3 regions of the Shewanella zhuhaiensis genome follow, and region 2 is predicted to be linked to each of the others. Evidence: predicted binding sites of a transcription regulator. Region 2 holds the regulator's gene; each other region holds the start of a gene.
The links. Region 2 encodes sigma-54, which starts transcription at its own class of promoters, with help from an activator protein. Its sites were predicted from a motif close to GTTGGCACGNNNNTNGNNT; they were not measured.

Region 1 (4,171 bases), on a different contig from region 2:
CCAAGCGCGACCTGCGTCAGATGGTGCGTTGTCTGCGCAGCGCTGAAGTGATTTGGTATACCGCCGATCAGGACTTTGGCCGCTCATCGGCAGTGTTTATTCCGTTTTTTGCGGTACCAGACGCCGCCACCATCACAGGTGCCACCACCCTTGCCAAGCTCGGCAAAGCCAGGGTGCTGCCATTTTTCGTGCAACGTAACGACGATGACAAGGGCTACCACATCGAGATCATGCCGCCGCTGGAGGACTTCCCCGGCGAGGATGAGGTATCAGATGCCATCCGTGGCAATCAGGTAGTTGAGCAGCTGATTTCCCGCAATCTGCCGCAGTACATGTGGTTGCACCGCCGCTTCAAAACCCGCCCCGATGAGAACGCGCCCTCGCTGTATAAGTAACGCGTCTCAGCGTCCTGCCTGCAGCCTCAGGCCCAGGCAGGACGGACAATCCCCCTCAAGCTGTGCCACCACCCATTCACGTCCCTGCCACACAAACACGTCACCTTCGATGGGAGTTTTGCCCAGCATCCGCTCGCAAAGCTGCGCCAGCGTCAGCTCACTTTCATCCTCGGCCAATGCCAGTCCGTACAGGGGCGCAAGCTCGGCCAGCCTAACCCGGGTATCCAACATAAAGTCGCCGAAAAAACCCGACATGGCCGCCGTTGCAGGCGCTTCACTGAACAGCTGACTCAGCGCCGCCAGATCTTTTTCCTGACCGAGCACACAGAGCACATCGTCCGCTTCCAGCACAGTGCTGCCCGATGGGTGCAGCAGGGTGTTGTGGCGAAACAGCGCGGCAATACGGGTTCCCTCAGGCATGTCCAGCCGCTTCAACGGCTCGCCCACACACCATTTGTGCGCCTTGAGGCGATACACAAAAATCTCCCACTCGCTGGCGGGGAAGATATCCACCCCGGCGCGGCTGATGGGCTCAGGTCTGGCAGGCAGCTCTACCTTTGCCAGACGCATCGCCAGCGGCAGGCTGGTTCCCTGCAGCAGCAAGGACACCAACACCACACAAAACGCCAGGTTGAAGTAAAGCTCCGCATGGGGCAGTCCGGCCATCATAGGGAATACCGCCAGAATAATGGGCACGGCGCCGCGAAGCCCCACCCAACTGATAAACCAGCGCTCCCGTGAGGTAAAACGCTTAAATGGCGCCAGACTAAGCCAAACCGCCAGTGGCCGGGCGAACACTATCATCCCAATTGCCAGCGCAAGCCCAGGCAGCAGCACATCCAGCAAAGAAGACGGCGTCAGCAGCAATCCCAGCACCAGGAACATACCGATTTGTGCAAGCCAGGTCAGGCCATCCATCACCGCCAGGGTGCTGTGTTTGCCGCGCATGCCACGATTGCCCAAAAACAGGCCATAGAGGTAAACCGACAAAATGCCACTGCCGCCGAGGCTGTTGGACAGCGCAAACAGCAACAGGCCACCCGCCAACACCAGAATGGGGTAAAGCCCATCGGCCAGCACACTGCGATTAACCAGACGCCACATCAGATATCCGCCGCCCAAGCCCGCCGTCAAGCCAACTCCAGCCTGCAATATCAAGCTTTTAAACAGCACAGGTAAATCGAAGTTGCCACCAGCGGCTATCATGGCAATCAGGGTAACGGTTAAGAACACCGCCATGGGATCGTTACTGCCCGACTCGATTTCCAGCGTCGAGCCCACTCGCTCGTTGAGCGCCCGCCCCTTGAGCAGTGAAAACACCGCCGCGGCATCGGTACTGCCAACGATAGCGCCAATCAGCAGGCCACTGAGTAAATCCAGATTAAACAGCCAGGCCGCCAACATGCCGGTCAGCGCCGTGGTGACCGCCACGCCAACCGTGGCCAGCGACAAGGATGGCCACAACGCCAGTCGAAAGCTTGCCATCTTGGTTCTGAGGCCGCCATCGAGCAAAATCACCGCCAGTGCCAGGTTACTCACCAGGTAGGCGGTCGAGAAATCATCGAACTGAATACCGCCGGGGCCATCCTCTCCGGCCAGCATGCCCACCCCCAAAAATACCAGCAGGATCGGCACTCCAAGGCGCGAAGACAGGGGGCTGAGTACCACACTGAGACCCACCAGCGCAGCGGCTACCAGAAAAAACAGATTCATATTTTCAGCGCCCATATCACCTCCTGCAAAAGTTACGCGGCAATTATATCAGTCACCATTGCCATTCAGCTGTGGGTTAACGATTTTTAATTAAAAGTTGAAGGCATTAAAACCCAAGCTATTTAAGCCATTAAAGGCATTTTCTCAGAAATATTCAGCATTCATTCAATAAGCAAACCCAGAGCAACAAAATCAACAGACTACCTAAAAACCACCTTAGTATCAAAATGACAATTCAAGTGTAATTTACACAACAAAAAACATTGTCTTAGTGACAGCCTTCAGTCAAGAGTAGAACTCATCGCATTGTTATTTATCACTTTTTAACTTTGGCACACAAACTGCCTTGTAGGAATGACATTAGAACAAGCGCTAGAGAGGCCAGAATGAGTTCACTTCGCAAAACGGCTATCGCACTGTTAGTAGTGCTGATTGCCTCCTTCACAGTACTGCTCAGCTTGGGCAGTGAGATTTATCGGGAGATGCCCCCTATCGCCGATGCCTACACCAGCGAAAGCGGTCAGGTGGTGTTTGATAAACAGGACATACTGCGCGGCCAACTGGTGTGGCGCTCCATGGGCGGCCATCAACTGGGTTCCATTTGGGGCCACGGCTCTTACGTTGCCCCCGACTGGTCAGCCGATTGGCTGCACCGCGAAGCCCAAGCCTGGCTGGATATCAGCGCCAAGGCACAGTATGGCAAAGACTTCGCCAGTCTGGACAGCAGCCAGCAGGCCGGTCTGGAGCAGGCGCTGCGCGATGATATGCGCCGCAATAGCCTGTTCAAAAACGGCGACAAACTGGAAGTGTCCTTAAGCGCTACCCGCATCGAGGCCATTCAGACAGTGGCTGATCACTATGTCGCCCTGTTCGGTGACGATGCCGCCATGCAGCCGCTGCGTGAACAGTACGCCATGAAAGAGGCCACTGTGCCCGATTTCGAGCGCCGTCAGCAGCTGACTGCCTTTGTGTTCTGGAGTGCCTGGGCCGCCATCACCGAGCGTCCCGGCGAGACCTACACCTACACCGCCAACTGGCCGTACGATCCCCAGCTTGGCAACACCCCAACGTCGGACAACATCGTTTGGTCGATTCTGAGTATCGTCACCCTGATCGCCGGTATCGGTGGTCTGGTGTGGTATCACGCCGCCGGGCGTGAACAGCCACTGCCTACTCCGGCCAAAGAAGACCCCCTGTTCCGCTTCAAGCCCACCCCCTCACAGAAGGCGGTTGGCAAGTACTTCATTACTGCTATTGGGCTGTTTTTACTGCAAATAGTGCTGGGTGGGATCACGGCGCACTATGCGGTGGAAGGTCAGCAGTTTTACGGTATTCCGCTGTCTGAGATTCTGCCTTATTCGGTCACCCGTACCTGGCACACTCAACTGGCAGTGTTCTGGATTGCCACTGCCTGGCTTGGCACCGGCCTGTACATAGCGCCTGCGCTTTCGGGCCATGAGCCCAAGTTTCAGCGCCTTGGCGTGAACGTGCTCTGGGTTGCCCTGGTAGTGGTCGTTCTCGGCTCCATGGCCGGTGAATGGCTGGGTGTTCAGCAATACTTCAACCTCGACAACAACTTCCTCTTTGGCCATCAGGGCTACGAGTACGTGGATTTGGGCCGGGTGTGGCAAATCCTGTTGCTGGCCGGGCTGATGATCTGGCTGGCACTGGTTACTGCGGCCATTCGTCCTGCGCTCAATGATCAGGGCGAAATGCGCCCCGTAGTATGGGTGCTGTACGCATCCTGCGTGGCCATCGGCCTCTTCTACGGTGCCGGTCTCTTTATGGGTAAGCACACCAACCTGGCCATGGCTGAATACTGGCGTTGGTGGGTAGTTCACCTGTGGGTAGAAGGCTTCTTTGAAACCTTCGCGACCTCAGTTATCGCGCTGCTGCTGGTGCGTCTGGGACTTATCCGTGCCCGCAGTGCCAACGCCGCCGTACTGTTTACCACGGTGATCTTCCTCACTGGCGGCCTTATCGGTACCCTGCACCACCTGTACTTCACCGGCACCACCAACTCCATCATTGCCTGGGGGGCTATCTTCTCGGCGCTGGAAGTA
Region 2 (4,171 bases):
CAGGCCAACACCAAATTCGATTTAACTCAGGAAGTGAAAATCGCGGCCGCCAACAGCTACGCCGATTTGAAAAACAAACGCATCGTCTACGAAGGTCCGGTAACCCTGACCCAGGGTAGTTTGGTGCTCAAGGCCGACGAGCTCAGTTCCTACACAGATGAGAAGACCGGCAAGCGCATTCTGCTCGCCAAGGGCAAGCCCGCCACCTACAGCCAGCAGGTGGAAGATGGCCGCACAGTGCAGGCCAGCGCCAATGAAATCAGCTACAACATCGACAGCCGCATCATGGGCCTTAAGGGCAGCGCTGAAGTCGAGCAGGATGGCAGTAAGGTGAGCGCCGACTCCATCGTCTATGACATCGAAAAGCAGCAGCTCAGCTCGCAAAGCAGCGGTAAAAAAGACGATCAGGTGATCACCATCATCAAACCTGAGAACTACCAGCAGGAATTGCAGGACAAAGGCGAGCAAGACCAGCCTCAACCCCAGAAAGAGAAGCAGCAATGACGGCACTGACCCTGAAGGCCAGCAACCTCGCCAAGAGTTACAAAAACCGTCAGGTGGTCAAAGATGTCAGCCTCACGGTGAATACCGGTCAGGTGGTTGGCCTGCTCGGCCCCAACGGTGCCGGTAAAACCACCACCTTCTACATGGTGGTGGGTCTGGTGCAAAGCGACAAGGGCAGTATTCACATCAATGACGATGACCTGACCCTCGACCCCATGCACCTGCGAGCCCGCAAAGGCATTGGCTACCTGCCCCAGGAGGCCAGCATCTTCCGCAAGCTGTCGGTACGCGACAACATCATGGCCGTGCTGCAGATGCGTAAAGAGCTCAGCAGCGATGAGCGTGAAGAGTTGCTCGAGCAACTGCTGGAAGAGTTCCACATCACCCACATCCGCGACAACGCCGGTATGTCACTCTCAGGTGGTGAACGTCGCCGGGTGGAAATTGCCCGTGCACTGGCCGCCAACCCACGCTTTATCCTGTTGGATGAACCCTTTGCCGGGGTTGACCCCATTTCGGTTATCGATATCAAAAAGATTATCGAACAGCTGAAAAACCGCGGTCTTGGGGTGCTTATTACCGACCACAACGTGCGTGAAACCCTGGATGTGTGTGAAAAAGCCTACATCGTCAGCCACGGCAGCCTGATTGCCGAAGGCACACCTGCCGAGATCCTGGACAATCAGCAAGTGCGTGCAGTGTACTTGGGTGAGCAATTCAGGCTATAGTTAAACAACAAAGCCTACCGTCTCATATCCGGTAAATCAGGGTGGCTATTGGCCGAAGAACCTGATAGATAAAAGCTTTCTACCTGAATTATTTAGTGAAGGATCCGCAGTACGATGAAAGCGTCGCTCCAGCTCAAACTGGGACAACAACTCACCATGACGCCACAGTTGCAGCAGGCCATTCGTCTGCTTCAACTCTCCTCGCTTGAACTGCAACAGGAAATTCAACAAGCCCTCGACGCCAATCCGCTGCTGGAAATGGACGATGATCGCCTCGATGGCGATCAGTACGATGCCGATGGCGGCGACAAAGAGTTCGACGACAAATTCGATGAAGGCTCAGTATCAGCCAGCGCAGGTGATTCCGCTTCGGTAGAAACCTCCGAAGCCGTGACTCAGGAATCCATGCCGGATGAACTGCCCATGGACACTACCTGGGATGAAGTCTTCACCGCCGCTCCGGTTGCCGGCCCCGGCATCAGTCGCGACGACGACATGCCATTTCAGGGCGAAACCAGCGAAGGCCTGTACGAACACCTCGAATGGCAGAAAAATCTCACCCCTTTTTCGGATACCGATTTGGCCATTGCCACCGCTATCATTGATGCCATTGACGAAAAGGGCTATCTGACCCAAAGCCTGGATGAAATCCTCGAGGCCGTGGGCGATGAAGAGGTTGAGCTGGACGAAGTCGAGGCTGTGCTCAAGCGCATTCAACACTTCGATCCCATTGGTGTTGCAGCAAGGGATTTGGCCGAGTGCCTGCTGATCCAGCTGGGGCAGTTTGCCGCTGATACGCCGCATCTGGATAACGCCAAGCTGCTTATCCGTGAGCATCTGGACCTGATTGCCAACCGCGACTTCCGCACCCTGATGCGGAAAACCCGCCTCAAGGAAGAAGAACTCAGAGACGCCATAGTGCTGATCCAGAGTCTGAATCCCCGTCCGGGCGAGAACGTCACCAGCACCAAGGAAGAGTACGTGATCCCTGACGTGTCGGTGAGCAAAAAGAATGGTCGCTGGGTGGTGGAGCTGAACCCGGATTGCATGCCTAAACTGAGTGTGAATCAGCAGTATGCAGCGCTGGCGCGCACCAGCCGCAATCAGTCAGACAGCCAGTTTATCCGAGGCCATCTGCAAGAGGCCAAGTGGTTTATCAAGAGTCTGGAGAGCCGCAACGACACCCTGCTCAAGGTGGCCAACTGCATAGTGCAATTCCAGCAGGGCTTTTTTGAGTACGGTGAAGAGGCCATGAAACCCATGGTGCTCAACGATATCGCCGAGGCGGTGGAAATGCACGAATCCACCATCTCCAGGGTCACCACTCAAAAGTACATGCATACCCCGCGGGGTATCTTTGAACTGAAATACTTTTTCTCCAGCCATGTCGGAACCGAAGATGGCGGAGAGTGCTCTTCTACTGCAATCCGCGCCTTTATCAAAAAGCTGGTTGCAGCGGAAAACCAGAAGAAGCCGTTAAGCGACAGCAAGATGGCAGAACTTCTGGCGGAACAAGGAATCAACGTTGCCCGACGCACCATCGCCAAATACCGAGAGGCGATGCTGATACCACCGTCGAATCAGCGTAAGAGTTTGTAACCCAACCGAGGTCATTGGAGGAAAGTGTCTATGCAAATCAACCTGACAGGGCATCACATCGAAATCACCGACTCACTGCGCGACTACGTAGAGAGTAAATTCTCCAAGCTTGAACGCCATTTCGAACAGATCAATAATGTGCACGTTGTTCTCAATGTTCAGAAATTGCAGCAAATCGCAGAAGCCAAGCTTCACCTCAACGGAGGCGAAGTATTCGCCACCTCAGAACATGAAGACATGTACGCCGCCATTGACGCCCTGATTGATAAACTGGACCGTCAGGTAATTAAACACAAAGAGAAACTGACCAAACATTAACGATGGAACTAAGTACCATCCTGGCGCCGGAGTGCACTAGCTGTGCCACTCCGGGCAGCAAGAAAAAGGTACTGGAACTGATTAGCGATCTCGCCGCAGCCCAGTACCCTTCCCTCTCTTCCCAAGAGATCTTTGAAAGCCTGCTGGCCCGTGAAAAAATGGGTAGCACCGGCATTGGTAATGGCATTGCCATTCCCCATGGTCGCCTGGGTAGTATCGACAAACCTCTCGCCGTACTCATCAAATGCGAAGAAGCCATTGGCTACGATGCCATCGACAAACAGCCGGTGGACATACTGTTCGCGCTGTTGGTGCCATCTGACCAATGCCAACAGCATCTGAGTACCCTGGCAGCCATGGCCGAAAAGCTCAACGACAAGCAAGTGTTGAAGCAACTGCGTAAAAGCCATGATGAAAAGGAACTCTACCAGGTAATCACAGGATGAAACTCGTCATCGTTTCCGGCCGCTCCGGCTCAGGGAAATCCGTTGCCCTGCGGGTACTGGAAGACCTCGGCTATTACTGCGTCGATAACTTGCCGCTGACCCTGATGGGCCCCTTACTGGAGCAGCTCAAAGGCAGCAGCGACAAGGTCGCCATCAGTATCGACATTCGCAATATGCCTGAGCAGGAAAAAGCGCTGGAACAGGAGCTTGCCAAACTGCCGCCAGGGGTTGAGCTCACCAGTTTCTTCCTCAACTCCAGCGATAAGGTGCTGCTGAAACGCTACAGCGAAACCCGTCGTCTGCATCCATTGTCACGCAGCAAAGTGTCACTTCAGGAAGCCATCAAACTCGAAGGCAAACTGCTTGAGCCTGTGTCGCAATTGGTGGACCACTACATAGACACCTCCAATCTGAACGTCTATGAGCTGGCCGATGCCGTCCGGCAAATTCTGCTGGGGCGCACCGACAAAGAGCTGGTGATCATCTTTGAATCCTTTGGCTTCAAGCATGGCATGCCCACCGAGGCCGACTTTATGTTCGACGCCCGTTTCTTGCCAAATCCGCACTGGGAGCCAG
Region 3 (4,171 bases), on a different contig from region 2:
TTCACCTTGGCCAGGCCCTTGGCACAGGCTGCCAGGTCTTTTTCCAGGGTTTCGGCCACAGCTTCAATGGACTCGAAACGGGTCTGATTGAAACTGTTGAGATACAGCTTGAATGACTTGGACTCAATCAGGTTTTCACTGTTGACATCCAATTGCAGTTCAAGCAGCGCCACCATGGGCTTGCCTTTGGCGTTGAGCCAGGACAATTCATAGCCGGTCCACAGATCGGTGCCGTGGAAAGGCAGTTCGCCGTTAAGGGCGATGGCATCCCGATTGAGTTTACGGGGAACCCCTTGCAGCAGCGAAGGAGCGTACTCGGCCTGATATTCGGTAGCCTGACCCAGAGTCAGCCCCGCAAGCTCGGCGGCCCCGCTATAGGGATCGTGATTTCGTGTCATCAAACATCTTTCCGTGTCAAAATAGGCGCACATTATACCCTAATTTGGACGGTTCTTAAGTGTCTTGTCTGGCAGCTCTGACAAAATTTCATAAATCCTACGCCCAGGCGTTTTTGGACAGGCTGGGAGAGCAACCCCGCTGTTATGCCCATGGTCGACCATCGCCCTGCCTGGTTGACGGGCAGGATCTGGACAGCGATGAGCCAGTACTGTGGCAATGGGCGTCGCGGGAAGCGGCTGCTAACTTCGACAATTTAAGCCATGCGATGGAGTTTGAGCTTCATGGCGATATCAATGATTTTTACGGCCACGGCTTTGCAGGCCCGTTGCAGTTTGATTCTCCGTGGGGGGAAGGCGAGCTGATCCAGCCCTGGAATGAAGATGACTTTGTGCTTTTGCAGCAAAACCTGCTGGGGCATCTGATGATGAAAAAGCAGCTTAAGCAGGGGCAAACCTGGTTTGTTGGCCTGATTGGCGATGATGAAGAAATGCTGACCATCAATAACGACGATGGCAGCGTATGGCGCGAAGTGGCAGGCAATGTGCCCCATGAGCGTCTGGCAGATAACCTGGCGGAGTTTATCGCTAAGCTGAGCCCCCGGGTTGCACCGCCAAGCGTGTTTGTCGAGCCGCAGCCAATGATTGCCGATCATCAAGGTATTTTTGCCAGCATGAAACGCATGTGGCGCAATCTTGTTGGCCGCTGAAGCCGTGATGAAAAAAGGCGCCTCGGGGCGCCTTTTTTATTGTGGGTGGCTGCGATGCCGCAAGCCCGTTACTGATAATCCCAGGAAAGATTGGATACGATACGGCAGGGCTCGCAGCGAAAGTGGAACATGTCGAGCAGTGGCTCATCGAGGCGCCACTCGTGGCTGCCACAGCGGGGGCAGGGGCGTTCCCGCTCGCTGGCCAAACTGGTTCCGCCTACCCGATACAGATAGTAATAGGTGGGGATTTTGGTGAGGTACTCAAGCCTACCACGCAAGTCCCAGCCTCGGCGGAACAGGTCGCTTTCTGTGGTGCTGATTTCCTCCAGAGCGGCAAATTCAGCCTTGGTGCCTGAGGCCATTTGCAGTTCATCACAGGCCTGCCATTCGGTTTGCCAACGAATGAGCTGCTTATGATCGCCATTAAAGCTGGCGGGCAGTCGGTAAAGCGGAATGGGCAGCAGATTATCACCGCTTCGCACCGGCGAGCACATATGCACATAGCTGGTGTACAGCAGTTGCCAGCTGGACTCGCCTTCGAAGCTCTCGTTGGCATTGATGTCCTGCCCCTGAAGTTTTTCGCGCGGAGGCAACAGCTTGGCATCGGTCAGCGCTTTTAATGCGGCCTTGGCCCAGGGGCTGTTGTGGCGGTTGGCGAGGCTGTCCGGCGCTGGCAGCATCAGCCTGGCACGAAACTCACCTTCGTGAAAACTCACCGCAAATTCGCGACCCAGCACCTGGCCATTGGCGCGCCAAGCTTCCAGTAAATGGTTAATTGCACCTTGGGCGGCGCTGAGGGTGGTGTCGGCAAAACACTCAAATCGCACTTCGGTGACGAACATCAGTTACCGCTCCCTTCGAGACGTTCAAGCCTGGCAGCCAGGGTCTGACACAGGGCTTCAAGCTCGGTAACACGCAGCGTAAGGGCTGTGAGTTCATCGGGCGTTTCGGTGGCTTTTGCTGGCATCTGTACGGCCTGCAGTCTGGCTTTTTCGTCCTGAGACAGGTTTTTGAACTGCTGCAGCCCTTTGACGATAACAGGCAGTGGCAATGGCGTCGGCAAATTGGCCTTTATCAGGGCGATGCTGGGTTCCTGGCCCTTTTCTTCCAGCATGCGCGCGGCCGCAAGCACCTGTTCGATTTGACTCATAATTGGTGAAATTCCTCAATCACATTCAGAGGGTGATTTGATAAGTCATTAATATTCAGTTGGTTATGTCTTGGCCTGCTTTTTGCTGTAATCCGGCCTCAATGGCGGTGATTTTATCACAGCCCTTACAATAAGGAGAAAGGAATGAAAGCGGTTTATTTAAGTGCAGTATTGGCCACGACTCTGGCGCTGGGTGGATGTGTGGTGAATGTGAAGGATGGCAACGATGCTTATCAGGATTGGCAGCAAGTTGAGCAGCAAAATCGCGAGCACTTGTCACGTTTGTCGCTGGGGATGGCCAAGGCTGATGCACTGACGCTGATGGGCCGTGCCGACTTCCATGAGGCTTGGAGTGACAATGGCAAGGAGGTGCAGGTATTTTACTTCCGCACCAATCGCATTCATGGTGACGGTACCACGACCAAGGAAGAGTGCACGCCGGTGGTTTTCCACAACGACCGTCTGGTCGGTTGGGGCGCTACCGCCCTGGCCAAGGGATAGTTATTTCCTGAGCTGGGTATCCAGGAGGTCGACAAGCTCTGACCAATTGCTGTCGGCTTCCAACGCCTCTTTTAAAAACGCCGCCTGCGCTGGACTCCAGAAGCTGGCTTGCCAGATGGTGTCGGCGGCTGCCAGCTGATGTGATGCAATAAACTCATTGATGGCCTGCTCGGTGTTATCCAGTCCGAGCTGTTCGAATAAATGGCCTAAATCCACCGGTGTGGTGTCCATGTGTTATCCCCCTATATTTCCCTTCTTTAGCTGACCAACAGCGACTGATCCACTCTACTCAGTATTTGTGCTGCCTGCTGCATTAATCATTGATTGGCGGGGGACAAAAGGCAACTCTGATTAATAATTGCACTTTTTGTGTGGATTGCTACATTGGGTAAGGTTTGATCTGGATCAAGGAATAACAATAATGGAAAACCAGACTCAGGACAGCTACAAAGCCGTTTATCTTACCGCAGAAGACCTGCGGGTAGCGGCGTCCATTCTCTACAACGCCTACCACGATGACCCCTTTTTTATGCAAGCGCTTGGACATGAAGACAAGGTGTCTTACGAGCAAAAATTGCGTGCCGCAATCCGTGAAGAGTTAAATGAATTGTGGCAACAGGAACAGACTTTGGTGGGATGGTTCGATGAAGAACGTCTTATCGGTGTGGCCTGTGTGGTGAAACAGCAAGTGGGCCTTGGCGAAGCCAAAAACTGGCACTGGCGGCTGAAAATGCTGCTGGGAACCGGCTGGCAGTCCACCCAGATGATGCTGAAAAAAGAAGCCAGCATTGTGGAGCATCTACCAGGCAAGGCCTGCGGTATTTTGCAGTTTATTGCTCTTGCCCCCAGCGAGCAGGGGAAAGGCCATGGCGCACAACTGCTGCGAGCGGTGCAGTCCTGGTGTGACGATCAGCCTGAGCTTGATGGAATTGGGGTGTTTGTCAGCCAGGATGCGCATCAGCATCTCTTCGTCAGTCAGGGATTCGAAAGCCTGGGCCCTCTCAGCCTTGGAAAGGTCGACGGCGAGCTGCTGTTTTATCGGAGGCAACACTATGCCTGAGCGATTTCAATCGTTTCGGGAGTTTTATCCCTATTATTTGAGCGAACACGCAGATCCCCGTTGCCGGGCGTTGCATTATCTGGGGTCTTCGCTGGTGCTGGCGGCGCTCGGGTATTTGCTCATCAGTGGCAACTGGGCACTGTGGTGGATGCTGCCCCTGATTGGCTACGGTTTTGCCTGGGTTGGCCACTTTGTGTTTGAGAAGAATCGCCCAGCTACATTCAGGTATCCCTGGTACAGTTTTTTGGGCGATTGGTTGATGTGGTGGCAGTTTATCACCGCCAAAAGGCGGTAAGATTTTACCGGTTACCGTTTGTCCTACAGTGCGTGTGAGACATATCTCACACGCACTGTA

Region 1: a site for sigma-54 is predicted at 2,437-2,455, ahead of MJ923_RS02185 (nitric-oxide reductase large subunit). Genes of this name have one in related genera too.
Region 3: a site for sigma-54 is predicted at 2,325-2,343, ahead of MJ923_RS04365 (DUF3192 domain-containing protein). Genes of this name have one in related genera too.

The regions. Positions count from the first base shown of each region.
Region 1 covers NZ_JAKUDL010000001.1:520,326-524,496, reverse strand. The annotation lists gene MJ923_RS02195 (LpxL/LpxP family Kdo(2)-lipid IV(A) lauroyl/palmitoleoyl acyltransferase) at 1-395, shown strand, start outside; gene MJ923_RS02190 (potassium/proton antiporter) at 402-2,123, opposite strand; gene MJ923_RS02185 (nitric-oxide reductase large subunit) at 2,495-4,171, shown strand, end outside.
Region 2 covers NZ_JAKUDL010000006.1:56,058-60,228, forward strand. The annotation lists gene lptA (lipopolysaccharide transport periplasmic protein LptA) at 1-504, shown strand, start outside; gene lptB (LPS export ABC transporter ATP-binding protein) at 501-1,232, shown strand; gene MJ923_RS15850 (RNA polymerase factor sigma-54) at 1,347-2,831, shown strand; gene hpf (ribosome hibernation promoting factor) at 2,862-3,149, shown strand; gene ptsN (PTS IIA-like nitrogen regulatory protein PtsN) at 3,152-3,595, shown strand; gene rapZ (RNase adapter RapZ) at 3,592-4,171, shown strand, end outside.
Region 3 covers NZ_JAKUDL010000001.1:1,022,207-1,026,377, forward strand. The annotation lists gene queF (NADPH-dependent 7-cyano-7-deazaguanine reductase QueF) at 1-398, opposite strand, end outside; gene syd (SecY-interacting protein) at 458-1,105, shown strand; gene MJ923_RS04355 (Zn-ribbon-containing protein) at 1,174-1,947, opposite strand; gene MJ923_RS04360 (hypothetical protein) at 1,947-2,255, opposite strand; gene MJ923_RS04365 (DUF3192 domain-containing protein) at 2,400-2,756, shown strand; gene MJ923_RS04370 (DUF2789 domain-containing protein) at 2,757-2,987, opposite strand; gene MJ923_RS04375 (GNAT family N-acetyltransferase) at 3,178-3,816, shown strand; gene MJ923_RS04380 (Mpo1-like protein) at 3,809-4,111, shown strand.